Regions from separate parts of the Streptomyces sp. NPDC056144 genome, predicted to be linked through region 2. Evidence: riboswitches for the same ligand, from Rfam matches in the RefSeq annotation. Region 2 holds a riboswitch; the other holds the start of a gene.
The links. A riboswitch is a leader RNA that binds a small molecule or an ion and turns the genes downstream of it on or off. The one in region 2 is predicted to bind thiamine pyrophosphate.

Region 1 (7,071 bases), on a different contig from region 2:
AGACTTCTGGAGGCCGTGTCCTCCCATGCGGACGGCGCCCCGGCCAAACAACTCGCCCGTGAGACGGGCCTTCAGCTCCCCACCACGTACCACCTGCTCCGCACCCTGACGCACGAGGGCTATCTGCGCCGCGAGAAGGGTGTGTTCCTCCTGGGTGACGCCGCCGTCCGACTGGCCGGCGGCGGAGCTGTGCAGAATCGTCGCATCAAGATCGAAGACTCCCTTGCCCGCTGGCGGGACGAGATCGGTGTGCCGGTGTACTTCGCCCTCTACCGCGAGGGCGAGATCGAGATCGTCGCCGTCGCCGACACTCCCTCGGCCCCCGCGGTCGACGAGTGGGCCGACTTCCGCGAGACCGGGCACGCCCACGCGATCGGGCAATGCCTCCTGAGTCAACTCGATCTGAAAAGCCGTCAAGACCACCTCGACAGGCACCCGGTGGAAGCCATCACTCCGTACACGGTGCGTAACCGTCGTGTCCTTTTGGACCGTTTGGGCGATTTGGGCCGTATGGAACCCCTGGTGGAGCGTCAGGAATATGCGCTCGGCACGGTCTGCGCCGCCATCCCCATCACCGTGGGCTCCGCGGCGGCCGCAATGGCCATTTCCCTCCCCCTCCACCAGGAAGAACGGTTGCTCCCGGCAGTCGAGCGGCTACGTACAGAGATCGGGAGGCTCTTCAGCTCGCTCGCGTTCTCTATCAGTATCTGAAAAATCACTCCTTGTGATCTGCTAGCGCTTACAGCACGATTGCGTCAAGAGGGCCACGGGGGATCATTCCTGGCCGTTTCGGTCACAGCTTTCAGCAGCTGTGTTTACACAGCTTCATCTACTGCGGGGTACATGATGCGAGAGTCGGTTCAGGCCGAGGTCCTGATGAGCTTCCTCGTCTCCGAGGAGCTCTGCTTCAAGATCCCTGTCGAGCTGCGATACGAGGCCCGGGATCCTTACGCGGTGCGGATGACGTTCCACCTTCCCGGAGACGCGCCCGTGACCTGGGCGTTCGGTCGTGAACTGCTGCTTGACGGAATCAACCGCCCGAGCGGTGACGGCGACGTGCACATCGCGCCGACGGACCCGGAGGGTCTCTCGGACGTCTCCATCCGCCTCCAGGTGGGTGCCGACCGCGCCCTCTTCCGCGCCAGCGCGCCGCCGCTGGTCGCGTTCCTGGACCGGACGGACAAGCTGGTCCCGCTCGGTCAGGAAAGGACACTCGGCGACTTCGAGGACAACCTCGAAGCCGCACTCGGCCGGATTCTGGCAGAGGAGAACGCGGGCTGACCCCTGCCGAAAGTCCCTACTTCGCGCGCCGCCGCCGACCGCCCCGTACCACTGCCACCCGGGACTTCCCCTCGCCATCGGGTCCCGGCCGGTCGGCGGAGACCACCAGCGCCGCGAGGGCGGTGGTGACCGGCACCGAGGCGACCAGTCCGATCGAACCGACCAGCGTTCGGACGATCTCCACCGCGACCAGCTCGCTGTTGGCCACCGTGCCCATGCTGCTCTGCGCGATCGAGAAGAGCAGCAGCAGCGGCAGGGCGGCACCCGCGTAGGCGAGGACCAGGGTGTTCACCACCGAGGCGATGTGGTCGCGGCCGATCCGGATCCCGGCCCGGTAGAGACCGCGCGGACCCATGCGCGGATCGGCCTGGTGCAGCTCCCAGACCGCCGAGGTCTGCGTGACGGTCACGTCGTCCAGGACACCCAGCGAGCCGATGATCACGCTGGCGAGCAGCAGGCCGGACATGTCGATGTCCGGGTACAGGCCGTGGATCAGACCGGTGTTGTCGTCGGTGTTGCCGCTGAGCGAGGCCCAGCCGATGAAGAGCGAACCGAGCAGGCCGATCAGCAGTAGCGAGACCAGCGTGCCGAGCACGGCGACCGAGGTGCGCGCCGAGAGCCCGTGGCACATGTAGAGCGCGATCAGCATGATCGCGCTCGATCCGACCACGGCCACGACCAGCGGGTTCGACCCCTCCAGGATCGCCGGCAGGATGAAGAACGTCAGGATCAGGAAGCTCACCACGAGGGCGACGAGCGCCATGACGCCCCGCATCCGGCCGACGACCACCACCGCCAGCGCGAAGATCCCCGCGAGCAGTGCCATCGGCACCTTCCGGTTCACGTCCGTCACCGAGTACTGGAGGTCGTGGGGTGCGTCGGGGGCGTAGGCCACCACCACGCCCTGCCCCTCGTGCAGTTGGCGCGGTGCGTCTGGCTGCACGATCTCGGTGAACGTACGCCCCTTGTCGGGGCCGCTGGTGACCTCGATCGTCGCCTTCTCGCACTGCCCCTGCTGCGCGTTGACCGCCTCGCGGCCCTGCGCGGTCGAGGTGTCGCCGGTCGGCGGGACCTGGGCGGCGTTCACGTCCTTGCAGTCGACCTGCTCGACGGAGACCACCGTGCCCTGCTCGGTCTGCCGGTCGAAGCCGACACCCGTGCGCTCGTGCGCCGGGGTGCCGCCTGGCCACAGGACCGCGAGCCCGACCACGACGGCGGTGGCGAAGGGGATCAGCACCGCGGCGATGACCTTGCGCAGATGCCGGGAGACGGGGGCGGCGGGGCCGTGACTGTGGCTGTGACCATGGCCGTGCGAGGTGCCGGGGGCATGGTCGTGGCCGTGCGGCTCGGGTGTCTGCTGGGGGGAAGTCACCGACCGATCATCGCAAGAACGGCGAGGGCCCACTGTTCAGCACGCCAGGGATGGCGCTAGCGTGGTGACACCTTTGCACACGCGGGAGCTCGGAGCACCGGGCTGAGAGGGCGCTGATCACCGTACGCGCGTACCGATGTACGTCGTACGGGAGGAGGCTGCGCCGACCGCCGAACCTGTTACCGGGTAATGCCGGCGTAGGGAGATTCGGTCTCATGACCATTCAGGATGCACGCACGCCTGCCTCCGACCAGAACAGCCCGCAGGAGCGCACGCCGGGCTGGCACAAGGGGTACGTCGAGGGTTCCCGCCCCGACATCCGGGTGCCGGTCCGTCAGGTGCACCTCACCAACGGCAAGGACGTGACGCTCTACGACACGTCGGGGCCGTACACCGATCCCACCGTCGACACCGACGTGCGGCGGGGCCTCGCGCCGCTGCGCGAGAACTGGATCATCGCGCGCGGCGACACCGAGGAGTACGCGGGCCGGCCGGTCCGCCCCGAGGACGACGGCATCAAGCACACCTCGCCCCGCGGCGGCGGGCTCAAGAACCTCGACGCCGTCTTCCCCGGCCGCCCACGCCTGCCGCGCCGGGGCCGCGACGGCCAGGCGGTGACCCAGCTCGCGTACGCCCGCCGGGGCGAGATCACCCCGGAGATGGAGTACGTCGCGATCCGCGAGAACGTCTCCCCCGAGGTCGTGCGGGAGGAGATCGCCGCGGGCCGCGCGGTGCTCCCCGCGAACGTCAACCACCCGGAGATCGAGCCGATGATCATCGGCAAGCGGTTCCTGGTGAAGGTCAACGCCAACATCGGCAACTCGGCCGTCACCTCCTCCATCGAGGAGGAGGTGGAGAAGATGACCTGGGCGACCAAGTGGGGCGCCGACACGGTCATGGACCTGTCCACCGGCCGCAACATCCACACGACCCGCGAGTGGGTGCTGCGCAACTCCCCCGTGCCGATCGGCACCGTGCCGCTCTACCAGGCGCTGGAGAAGGTCGACGGCAAGGCCGAGGACCTGACCTGGGAGATCTACAAGGACACGGTCATCGAGCAGGCCGAGCAGGGCGTCGACTACATGACGGTCCACGCCGGCGTGCTCCTGCCGTACGTGCCCCTCACCGCGCGCCGCAAGACCGGCATCGTCTCGCGAGGCGGCTCGATCATGGCCGCCTGGTGCCTCGCGCACCACAAGGAGAACTTCCTCTACACGAACTTCGAGGAGCTCTGCGAGATCCTCGCGGCGTACGACGTCACGTACTCGCTCGGCGACGGGCTGCGCCCCGGATCGATCGCCGACGCCAACGACGAGGCGCAGTTCGCGGAGCTGAAGACCCTCGGCGAGCTGAACACGATCGCCAAGCGCCACAACGTGCAGACGATGATCGAGGGCCCGGGCCACGTCCCGATGCACAAGATCAAGGAGAACATCGACCTCCAGCAGGAGATCTGCGAGGAGGCCCCGTTCTACACGCTCGGCCCGCTGACCACGGACGTCGCGCCCGCGTACGACCACATCACCTCGGGCATCGGCGCCGCGATGATCGCCTGGTGGGGCACGGCGATGCTCTGCTACGTCACGCCCAAGGAGCACCTGGGCCTGCCGAACAAGGACGACGTGAAGACCGGCGTCATCACGTACAAGATCTCCGCCCACGCCGCGGACCTGGCCAAGGGCCACCCGGGCGCACAGGAGTGGGACGACGCGCTCTCGGACGCGCGGTTCGAGTTCCGCTGGGAGGACCAGTTCAACCTGGCCCTCGACCCGGTCACCGCCCGCGAGTTCCACGACGAGACGCTGCCGGCGGAGCCCGCGAAGACGGCGCACTTCTGCTCGATGTGCGGGCCGAAGTTCTGCTCGATGCGGATCTCCCAGGACATCCGGCGTGAGCACGGGGGGACGCAGCAGGAGATCGAGGCCGGGATGGCGGAGAAGTCGAAGGAGTTCGCGGCCTCCGGCAACCGCGTCTACCTGCCGCTGGCCGACTGACCGGCCCGACGGGGGAACGGGGGACCGGTCGGGGGGCCGGTCCCCCGCTTGGCGTGGGAGACCAGAGCCGGTGCCGGTGCCGGTGTCACGCCGGTCCCGTCGGTGCGGGAAACGGACCGGAGCACCGGCCCGAGCGGCCTACGGGTCCCGCGGGGCCGGTGGTTCGGTCGCCGCGAGGGCGTCGCGGAAGAACGGGACGAACCCCCGTTCGAGCAGGGCTTGACGCCAGGCCTCGCGGGCGCGCGCGAGTTCGTCCTCCGGGGCGGCGGGAGTGGTGTCCGTCGCGGTCGGGCTGTTCCGCAGCGCGGTCAGCAGGAGCCCCGCACCCGCGCAGACCAGGCCCGCGGCGGCGAGCGTGCCGAAGACCAGGCCGGCCGTCAGGAGGGTCGTGCCGAACCGCAGCCCGGGCGCGAGGGCCCGCAGCACCGCGCCGACCAGCAGGAAGATGACCGCGGCCGACCCGGCGAGCACGGGCACCATCACCGTGAGGATCGCGACGATCCCGGCCCCGGAGCCCTCCTGCCGGGCGGGGACGCGGGTGGCGACGGCGACGCGCCCCTCCTCGCGGACCTTGATGAAGTGGGCGTACTCGCTCGCCGCCGCGGTGGTGATGAGCGCTGTCGCGTTCACGGCCATGGCGCGCAGCTGTGCGGTCGTCAGCCGCGTCCCGACTCCGGCAAGTTCCGGACGTGTGTGCGCGGTGCTCAGTGCGTCGTCGAGGACACGCTCGTACTCGGCGCGGTCCTCGGTCAGCAGGTACGGAGCCACGTTCATGTGCATCCCCCGATGCTCCGCAGGCCCGGATCAGCCGCGGAGAACGGCCGGTCGGGCGGAAACGGAGGAGAGCCTGCTACGGATGGTCCGATGGTATTGCGGCGACACCACGGGCTGACAGGGTGTTTCCGGAAATCGCCTTCCCCGGATGCGCTGGGTTATGCGTCAGTCGTTCAGGGGGAGTTGGACGACCAGCAGCTTTCCGGCCATGGTCACGCCGCCGTCCATGGCGATGGCGAGCCCGTCCGCGTACACGTGCGGTCCGTCGACGACGGGGCCGCCGTCGCCCTCGTCCTCCTCCCCGCCGACCTGGCCGAGGAGGTACGGGATGGGGCTGTGGCCGTGCACGATCCGGTGGCCGCCGTAGGTGGAGAGGAGCTCCTGCACGGCCGGCGGACCGGTCTCGTCGTCGCGGAACGCGAAGCGCTTGGTGAACTTCCGGAACAGGTCCCAGACCTCGTCGGCGTCGCTGCGGGTGAGGATCTCGTGGACCGTCTCGTTGACGTCCTCGATGCTCTCGCCGTACTCGAGGTACGCGGTGGTGTCGGAGTGCAGGAGGAGGTGGTCGTCCTCCAGGACCACGGCGTCGAGCCGGGACATCCACTGGAGGTGGACGTCCTGGAGCCGGTCCATGTCGTGCTTCTGCCCGCCGTTGAGCAGCCAGGCCGCCTGGAAGGTGGCGGTGCCCGCGCCGGAGTTGACCGGGGTGTCGGCGAAGCGCTTGGCGCCGATGAGCAGCAGTTCGTGGTTGCCCATGAGGGCCTTGCAGTAGCCGCCGGCGGCGGCGGCCTCGGCGGAGAGCCGCATGACGAGGTCGATGACGCCGATGCCGTCGGGGCCGCGGTCGGTGAAGTCGCCGAGGAACCACAGGCGCGCGTTGCCCGCGGCCCAGCCGCCGTTCTCGTCGACGAGGCCCTGGGCGCGGAGGGCGGCCAGGAGTTCGTCGAGGTAGCCGTGGACGTCGCCGACGACGTACAGCGGACCGGGGCCGTCGGCCGGCGCGGAGGCGCGCTCGGGCGTGGCGGCGGCGTCGGGGGTGACCGGGACCTGGAGGGTGTCGCCGCGCTGGATGACCGGGAGGTCGCGCTCGGTCGGGGTGTAGTCGGCGGGGGGCTCGCCCTGGGGGAAGCCGTTGCCGGGGTGGTGGCCGGTGGCGACGGAGACGATGGAGGAGACGGCGGGGGTGGCGGCCGCGGTCGCTCCGGACTCCGGGACCGGGGCGGGTGCTCCGATGTCCTGGACCGGGGCGGTCGAGCTGGTGTCCTGGACCGGGGCGGGCACGCTGGTGTCCTGGACCGGGGCGGGCACGCTGGTGTCCTGGACCGGGGGCGTCGTTCCGATGTCCCGGACCGGGGCGGTCGCTCCGTGGTCCTCCACGGGCGCGAGGCGGCGGCCCAGGAGGAGGGTCGGGTCTGCCGGAGCGGGCGCGGGCTCCGGGCGCGGCTGCTCCGCCGAGGGCGGCTCGACGGCGTGGCCCTGTACGGGTACCAGGGCGTACGGCGGTACGCGGAAGTCGCGCAATGTCGCCGTGCGCACCACGGGCTCCTGCCCGGCCCCCTGAGTCATGGACCCCTCCACCACCGTCGCGATGCCCTGCACATCGCGGACCGGCCTGGTCGGGGTGGTCCGCGGTGTCGTCCGCCCATCATA
Region 2 (7,071 bases):
GCTGCGGGCCGAACTTGTTGCGGCCCATGATCTCGGCGCCGATGTTCCGCGCGAAGTCCCGCGTCAGGTAGTCGTCGAGCCCCCGGCTGCCCCCGGGATCGGTCCGCATGGGCCAGCTCGCCGTGGCACCGGCCCAGGAGAACATCTCCCCCGGATCCGCGTGCCCGAACGGCCGCTCCAGGCTCTGCCCCTCACCGGCGCCGAACCCGTCGGACGAGACGTTGAAGTTCTGGACCCTCAGCAGCTGTCCCACGACTTTCCTCCGGCACAGTCGACAGAAACGACGGACACAGGAGAAGACTCTTCCGCCGGAGGGAACTCATCGCATCCGCTAGGCGGCGTCCTGCCCGTCAGCCCCCAGGACCACGACGTCCTCCGCCCGGAACTCCACGCCCACCTCGGCGCCCTCCTCCGGCGCCTCCCGCAGCGGCAGCTCCGCCTCCAGGGGCGGGCCGTCGCCCCGGCGGAGCCGTACCAGGACATGGCTGCCCCGGAAGGTGCGCGACGCGACCGTCCAGCCGCCGTCCGCCGTGAGCCGCACGCCCCCGGGCCGTACGAGCAGCCGTCGCTCGCCCCGCGGCGAGCCCTCCGGCACCGGCACCGGCCCCCAGGCGGTCTCGGCGACCGTGCCGTCCACCCGTGCCGCCACCACGTTCTCGAAGCCGAGGAAGCGCGCCACGAACTCCGAGGCCGGCCGCGACCACACCTCGACGGGCGCGCCCGACTGGGCGATCCGCCCGTCCCGCATGACGACGACCCGGTCGGCGAGCGCGAAGGCCTCGCCCTGGTCGTGGGTGACGGCGAGGACCGTCGTCCCGAGCCGCCCGAAGAGCTGCCGCAGCTCGACGACGAGCCGCTCCCGCAGCCCCCGGTCGAGCTGCCCGAGCGGCTCGTCCAGCATCAGCAGCCGGGGCCGCGGCGCGAGCGCCCTGGCCAGCGCCACCCGCTGCTGTTCGCCGCCGGAGAGCGTGGCGACGGAGCGCTTCTCCGCCCCCGGCAGCCCGACGAGGTCGAGAAGCTCCCGTACGCGCTCCGCCCGCTCGGCCCGGTCGGCGCCGCGCATCCGGGGCCCGAAGGCGATGTTCCCGCCGACGTCCTTCTGCGGGAACAGCTGGTGGTCCTGGAACATCAGTCCGACACCCCGCTTGTGCGTCGGCACCCCCGCCTGGTCGGCCCCGCCGAGCAGCACCCGGCCGCCGTCGAGGCCCTGGAGCCCGGCGACCACCCGCAGCAGCGTGGACTTGCCGCTGCCGCTCGGGCCGAGGACGCACACGGTCTCGTGCTCGGCGACCTCCAGGCCGACGGCGTCGAGCGCGGCCCGCTCCCCGAACCGTACGGTCGCGTTCTCGATCGACAGCATCAGAACTCCCCGGAGGTCCGGTCGGTGCGCAGCCGTTCGAGCAGCAGCAGGGACACCGCGCACACCACCATCAGAATCGTCGACAGGGCCATGGCCTGTCCGTAGTTGAGCTCGCCGGGCCGCCCGAGGAGCCGGGCCACCGCGACCGGCAGCGTCGGGGCGTCCGGCCGGGCGATGAAGACGGTCGCGCCGAACTCTCCGAGCGAGACGGCGAAGGCGAACCCGGCGGCGATGAGCAGCGCCCGCCGCACCATCGGCAGGTCCACCTCCCGCCAGCCCCGCCACGGCGAGGCACCGAGCACGGCCGCCGCCTCCCGCAGTCGCTCGTCCACCGCCCTGAGCACCGGCAGCATCGTCCGTACGACGAAGGGCACGCCGACCAGGGCCTGCGCGAGCGGTACGAGGATCCAGCTGGCCCGCAGGTCGAAGGGCGGCTCGTCGAGGGTGATGAGGAAGCCGAAGCCGACGGTGACCGCCGACACCCCGAGCGGCAGCATGAGCAGCGCGTCGAAGCCGCGCACGAGCCGCCCGGCCCGCCGGGTGAGCGCCGCCGCCGCGAGCCCGCCGATCAGCACGGCGATGGCCGTCGCGGCGCCCGCGTACCGCAGCGAGTTCCCGATGGCTTCGAGCGGCGGTACGAGGAAGGTCCCGGAGTCGTCGATCTCGCCGAGCGCCCGGTAGTACCGCAGGCCGTACCCGTCGGGTCCCGCGAAGGACCGCTCGACGAGCACACCGAGCGGCAGCAGGATCAGCAGCGCCACCGAGACGAGGACGCCGCCGAGCAGCGCCCACTGCCCGGCGCCGCGCGGCCGGCGCGCGGTCCGCTCGGGCGGTACGAGCCGCAGCGCGGTCTCCCGTCTCCGTACCGTCCGGGCGTGCACGGCGAGGATCGCGCCGACGGCCGCGAACTGGACGAGGGTGAGGACGGCGGCCGTGCGCAGGTCGAGCAGCCGGGCCGTCTGCCGGTAGATCTCGGCCTCCAGGGTGGAGTACTGGTCCCCGCCGAGGATCTGGACGACGCCGAAGGAGGTGAAGGTGAAGAGGAAGACCATCAGGGCCGCCGCCGACACGGCCGGCCCGAGCGCGGGCAGGGTCACCGTCCGCCAGGCCGTCCAGCGGGAGGCGCCGAGGACCCGGGCGGCCTCCTCCTGGCGCGGGTCGAGCTGCGACCAGAGGCCGCCGACGGTCCGGACGACGACCGCGTAGTTGAAGAAGACGTGGGCGAGGAGGATCGCCCACACGCTCGTGTCGAGCCGCAGGCCCCACAGCTGGTCCGTCAGCCCGTTCCGGCCGACGAGCGCGAGGAACGCCGTACCGACGAGCACCGTCGGCAGTACGAACGGGACGGTGACGACGGCCCGCAGCACGCCCTTGCCGGGGAAGTCGAAGCGCGCGAAGACGTACGCCCCCGGCAGCGCGACCAGCAGCGTCAGGGCGGTGGAGGCGAGCGCCTGCCACACCGTGAAGCCGAGCACGTCCAGGATGTCGGGCCGGGTCAGGGTCTCCCCGATCCGGCCGAGGTCCCAGGAGCCGTCGGGCCTGAGGCCCCGGTCGACGATCGACACGACCGGCCAGGCGAAGAAGACGGCGAAGAACGCGACGGGCAGGGCCATCAGCCCCAGCCGCGCCGCGCTCCCCTTCGGGCGAGGTGCCGGGCGGGAGGTCACTTCAGGACGAGCGACGACCACTGCTGGATCCACGCGTCACGGTTGGCCGCGATCTTGTCGGGCGCCATGGTCTCCGGCTTGTCGACGACCACGCCGTGCTTCGTGAAGAGCTCCGGCAGCGCCGCGTCCTTCGCGACCGGGTTGACGAACATCTGGAGCGGCATGTCCTCCTGGAACTTCTTCGAGATCAGGAAGTCGATCAGCGCCTTGCCGCCCTCGGGGTTCTTCGCCCCGTTCAGCAGGCCCGCGAACTCGGTCTGCCGGAAGCAGGTGCCGGTGGAGACGCCGGTCGGCGCCACCTTCGGCTGCGGCTCGCCGTAGAGCACCTCGACCGGCGGGCTGGAGGCGTAGGAGACGACGAGCGGCCGGTCGCCCTTGGCCTGCTTGCCGCCGGCCGAACCGGAGAACTCCTGGTTGTAGGCGAGCTCCCAGCTGTCCACGGTCTTCACGCCGTTGGCCTTGAGCTTCTTCCAGTAGTCCTGCCAGCCCTCGTCGCCGTACTTCGCGGCCGTGCCGAGGAGGAAGCCGAGGCCCGGGGAGGACCGCTCGGGGTTCTCGACGACGAGTAGGTCCTTGTACGCCGGCTTCGCGAGGTCGTCGAAGGTCACCGGCGGCGCGAGCTTCTTGTCGGCGAAGTACTTCTTGTCGTAGTTGACGCAGATGTCACCGGAGTCGACGGGCGTGACCCGGTGCTCCTTGTCGAGCAGGTACGCCTCCGGGACCCGGTCCAGGCCCTTCGCCTCGTACGGGACGAAGATCCCGTTGTCGAGGGCGCGGGAGAGCAGGGTGTTGTCGACGCCGAAGAAGACGTCGCCCTGCGGGGAGCCCTTGGTCAGGATCTCCTTGTTGACCGCCTCGCCCGCGTCACCGGCCTTGAGCACCTTGACGGTGAAGCCGGTCTGCTTCGTGAAGTCCGCCAGGACCTCCTTGGAGGCGGCGAACGAGTCGTGGGTCACGAGGGTGACGTTCTTCGGCGCGGGCGCTCCGGACTTGCCGGCCGCGTCCTTCTTCGTGCCGGAGTCGGAGTCGCCACCGCACGCGGCGAGGGTGGTGACGCCGAGCGCCGCGACGAGCGCGACGGCGGCGGCCTTCTTGATGCTCACTGGATTGTCCTCCTGGGTATGACCAGGAAGAGACGCGGCCCTGCCCGCGTCCGGAGGAGACCGGACGCGGGCAGGGCGCAACAGCTTGAGTAAACGACCGAACTTCCTACCCCGAATGACCGGGGCAAGGTTCAGAGGGTCTGCGGTCTACGGTTACCGCACTCTCAGCGCTGTGGCGCTCCCCTGTCGGAATATGAAGATGTGTGCGAGCACAGAGTACAAGCTCAGCGCTCGGCGGCCGCCAGCTGTCCACAGGCACCGTCGATCTCCTGACCTCGGGTGTCGCGGACGGTCACCGGCACGCCGTGGCGCGCGATGGCGTCGACGAAGGCCTTCTCGTCCTCGGGGCGGGAGGCCGTCCACTTCGAGCCGGGCGTCGGGTTGAGCGGGATGAGGTTGACGTGCACCCGCTTGCCCTTGAGGAGGCGGCCGAGGAGGTCGCCGCGCCAGGCCTGGTCGTTGATGTCGCGGATGAGCGCGTACTCGATGGAGATCCGGCGGCCGGACTTCTCCGCGTACTCCCAGGCGGCGTCGAGGACCTCGCGGACCTTCCAGCGCGTGTTGACGGGCACGAGGGTGTCGCGCAGCTCGTCGTCCGGGGCGTGCAGCGAGACGGCGAGACGGCACTTGAAGCCCTCGTCGGCGAAGCGCAGCATCGCGGGCACGAGGCCGACGGTGGAGACCGTGATGCCGCGCTGGGAGAGGCCGAGGCCGTCGGGCTCGGGGTCGGTGAGACGGCGGATGGCGCCGACGACCCGCTTGTAGTTGGCGAGCGGCTCGCCCATGCCCATGAAGACGATGTTGGAGAGCCGCGCGGGACCGCCCGGGACCTCGCCGTCGCGCAGGGCTCGCATGCCGTCGACGATCTGGTGCACGATCTCGGCGGTCGACAGGTTCCGGTCGAGGCCGGCCTGCCCGGTCGCGCAGAACGGGCAGTTCATGCCGCAGCCGGCCTGCGAGGAGATGCACATGGTCACCCGGTCCGGGTAGCGCATGAGCACCGACTCGACGAGCGTGCCGTCGTGCAGCCGCCACAGCGTCTTGCGGGTGGTGTCGTCGTCGCACGAGATGTGCCGCACGACGGACATGAGGTCGGGCAGCAGCTCCCCGGCCAGCTTCTCCCGCGAGGCGGCCGGGATGTCCGTCCACTCGGCGGGGTCGTGGGCGTACCGCGCGAAGTAGTGCGTGGACAGCTGCTTGGCGCGGAACGGCTTCTCGCCGATCGCGGCGACGGCTTCCTTGCGCTCGGCGGGCGTGAGGTCGGCGAGGTGCCGCGGCGGCTTCTTGGCTCCGCGGGGGGCGACGAAAGTGAGTTCTCCGGGCACAGGACGGGCCACGATGGGGTGTCTCCTCAGACGGCACGAGGTCTGGCATCCCCGCGGCGGGCGGGGAGCACGGCACCACGATGCCGGAGCCAGGAGACCTCACTGGACCATCCCCGCGGTGGCGGGGACGAACGAAGGGCCCGCGGCGCACGCGCCACGAGCCCTTCCAGAGTACCCGCTGTCCGTCAAGTCGTGCCGACGAACAGCGCGAGCAGCAGCCACACCACCGGCGCCGTCGGCAGCAGCGAGTCCAAGCGGTCCATGATGCCGCCGTGGCCCGGCAGCAGCGTGCCCATGTCCTTGATGCCGAGGTCGCGCTTGATCATCGACTCGCCGAGGTCGCCGAGCGTCGCGCTCGCCGCCACGGCAAGGCCGAGGAGCAGGCCCTGCCACCAGACCCCGCCGTCGATCAGGAACTCCATGCACAGCGCGCCCGCGGCCATCGCGAAGGCGACCGCGCCGAGGAGACCCTCCCGGGTCTTCCCGGGGCTGATCCTCGGGGCCAGCTTGTGCTTGCCGAAGCGCCAGCCCACCGCGTACGCCCCGGTGTCGCTGACGACGGTGAGGATCAGGAAGGTCAGCACCCGCCACGCGCCGTCGTCCGCGGTCAGGAGCATCGCCACGAAGGTCGCCAGGAACGGCACGTAGAACGCGGCGAACACGCCCGCAGTGACGTCCTTCAGGTAGCCCTCGGGAGGCTCCGTCATGCGCCAGACGAGCACCGCGAGCGCGGTGAGCGCCATCGCCACCCAGGCGCCCTCGGGGCCCCGGACGTATCCGGCGACGACCATCGCCGCGCCGCCGACCGCGAGCGGCACCAGCGGGGCCTTGATGGCCTTGCGCTCCTGGAGGCGGGAGGTGAGCTCCCACAGACCGACGACGACCGCGACCGCTATCACGCCGACGAACGCCGGCTTCCAGATGAACAGCGACGCGACGATGACGGCGCCGAGTCCGACACCGACCCCTATGGCCGCGCCCAGGTCACGACCCGCGCTCTTCTTCTGCCGGGGCGCCGGCGGCGCGGGCGGGGAAGGCGGGGCGGGGCTGGGCATGGGCTCCTGCGGGTGCTCGTGCGGCGTGTCGTCACGGAACAGGGGACCGCTCGGGTGAGCGGCCCCCCGGCCGTGACCGTCCTGGAATCCGCCGGAGGGAACGTCGGGCACGATGGGCATGGGCCGAGTCTGCGCCGCCTGATGCCGATCGTGTGCGGGACCCGCCGGGGCGGGCCCCTGGTCGGGTCCCCCGCGGCCGGTACCGGCCGCGGGCCCCCAGGAAGAGTCGTTCATCAGACCTCGAGGAGCTCGGCTTCCTTGTGCTTGAGCAGCTCGTCGACCTGGGCGACGTGCTTCGCCGTGAGGTCGTCCAGCTCCTTCTCGGCGCGGCGCACCTCGTCCTCGCCCGCTTCCTTGTCCTTGACGAGCTTGTCGAGGGCGTCCTTGGCCTTGCGGCGCACGGCGCGGATGGAGACCTTGGAGTCCTCGGCCTTGGTCCGGGCGACCTTGATGTAGTCGCGGCGGCGCTCCTCGGTCAGCTCGGGGAAGTTCACCCGGATGATGCTGCCGTCGTTGCTGGGGTTCACGCCCAGGTCCGAGTCGCGGATGGCCTGCTCGATG

Region 1: another riboswitch for thiamine pyrophosphate. It lies ahead of thiC (phosphomethylpyrimidine synthase ThiC); the one in region 2 lies ahead of ACFC0Z_RS13730 (thiamine ABC transporter substrate binding subunit).

What each region holds. Positions count from the first base shown of each region.
Region 1 is NZ_JBHJVF010000006.1:298,602-305,672, forward strand. It holds gene ACFC0Z_RS20730 (IclR family transcriptional regulator) at 1-711, shown strand, start outside; gene ACFC0Z_RS20735 (SsgA family sporulation/cell division regulator) at 847-1,281, shown strand; gene ACFC0Z_RS20740 (YibE/F family protein) at 1,298-2,653, opposite strand; TPP riboswitch at 2,725-2,874, shown strand; gene thiC (phosphomethylpyrimidine synthase ThiC) at 2,869-4,647, shown strand; gene ACFC0Z_RS20750 (hypothetical protein) at 4,786-5,427, opposite strand; gene ACFC0Z_RS20755 (metallophosphoesterase) at 5,587-6,987, opposite strand.
Region 2 is NZ_JBHJVF010000003.1:627,055-634,125, reverse strand. It holds gene ACFC0Z_RS13745 (dihydrofolate reductase family protein) at 1-253, opposite strand, end outside; gene ACFC0Z_RS13740 (ABC transporter ATP-binding protein) at 332-1,360, opposite strand; gene ACFC0Z_RS13735 (ABC transporter permease) at 1,360-2,973, opposite strand; gene ACFC0Z_RS13730 (thiamine ABC transporter substrate binding subunit) at 3,024-4,130, opposite strand; TPP riboswitch at 4,216-4,325, opposite strand; gene rlmN (23S rRNA (adenine(2503)-C(2))-methyltransferase RlmN) at 4,355-5,467, opposite strand; gene ACFC0Z_RS13720 (phosphatidate cytidylyltransferase) at 5,641-6,744, opposite strand; gene frr (ribosome recycling factor) at 6,744-7,071, opposite strand, start outside.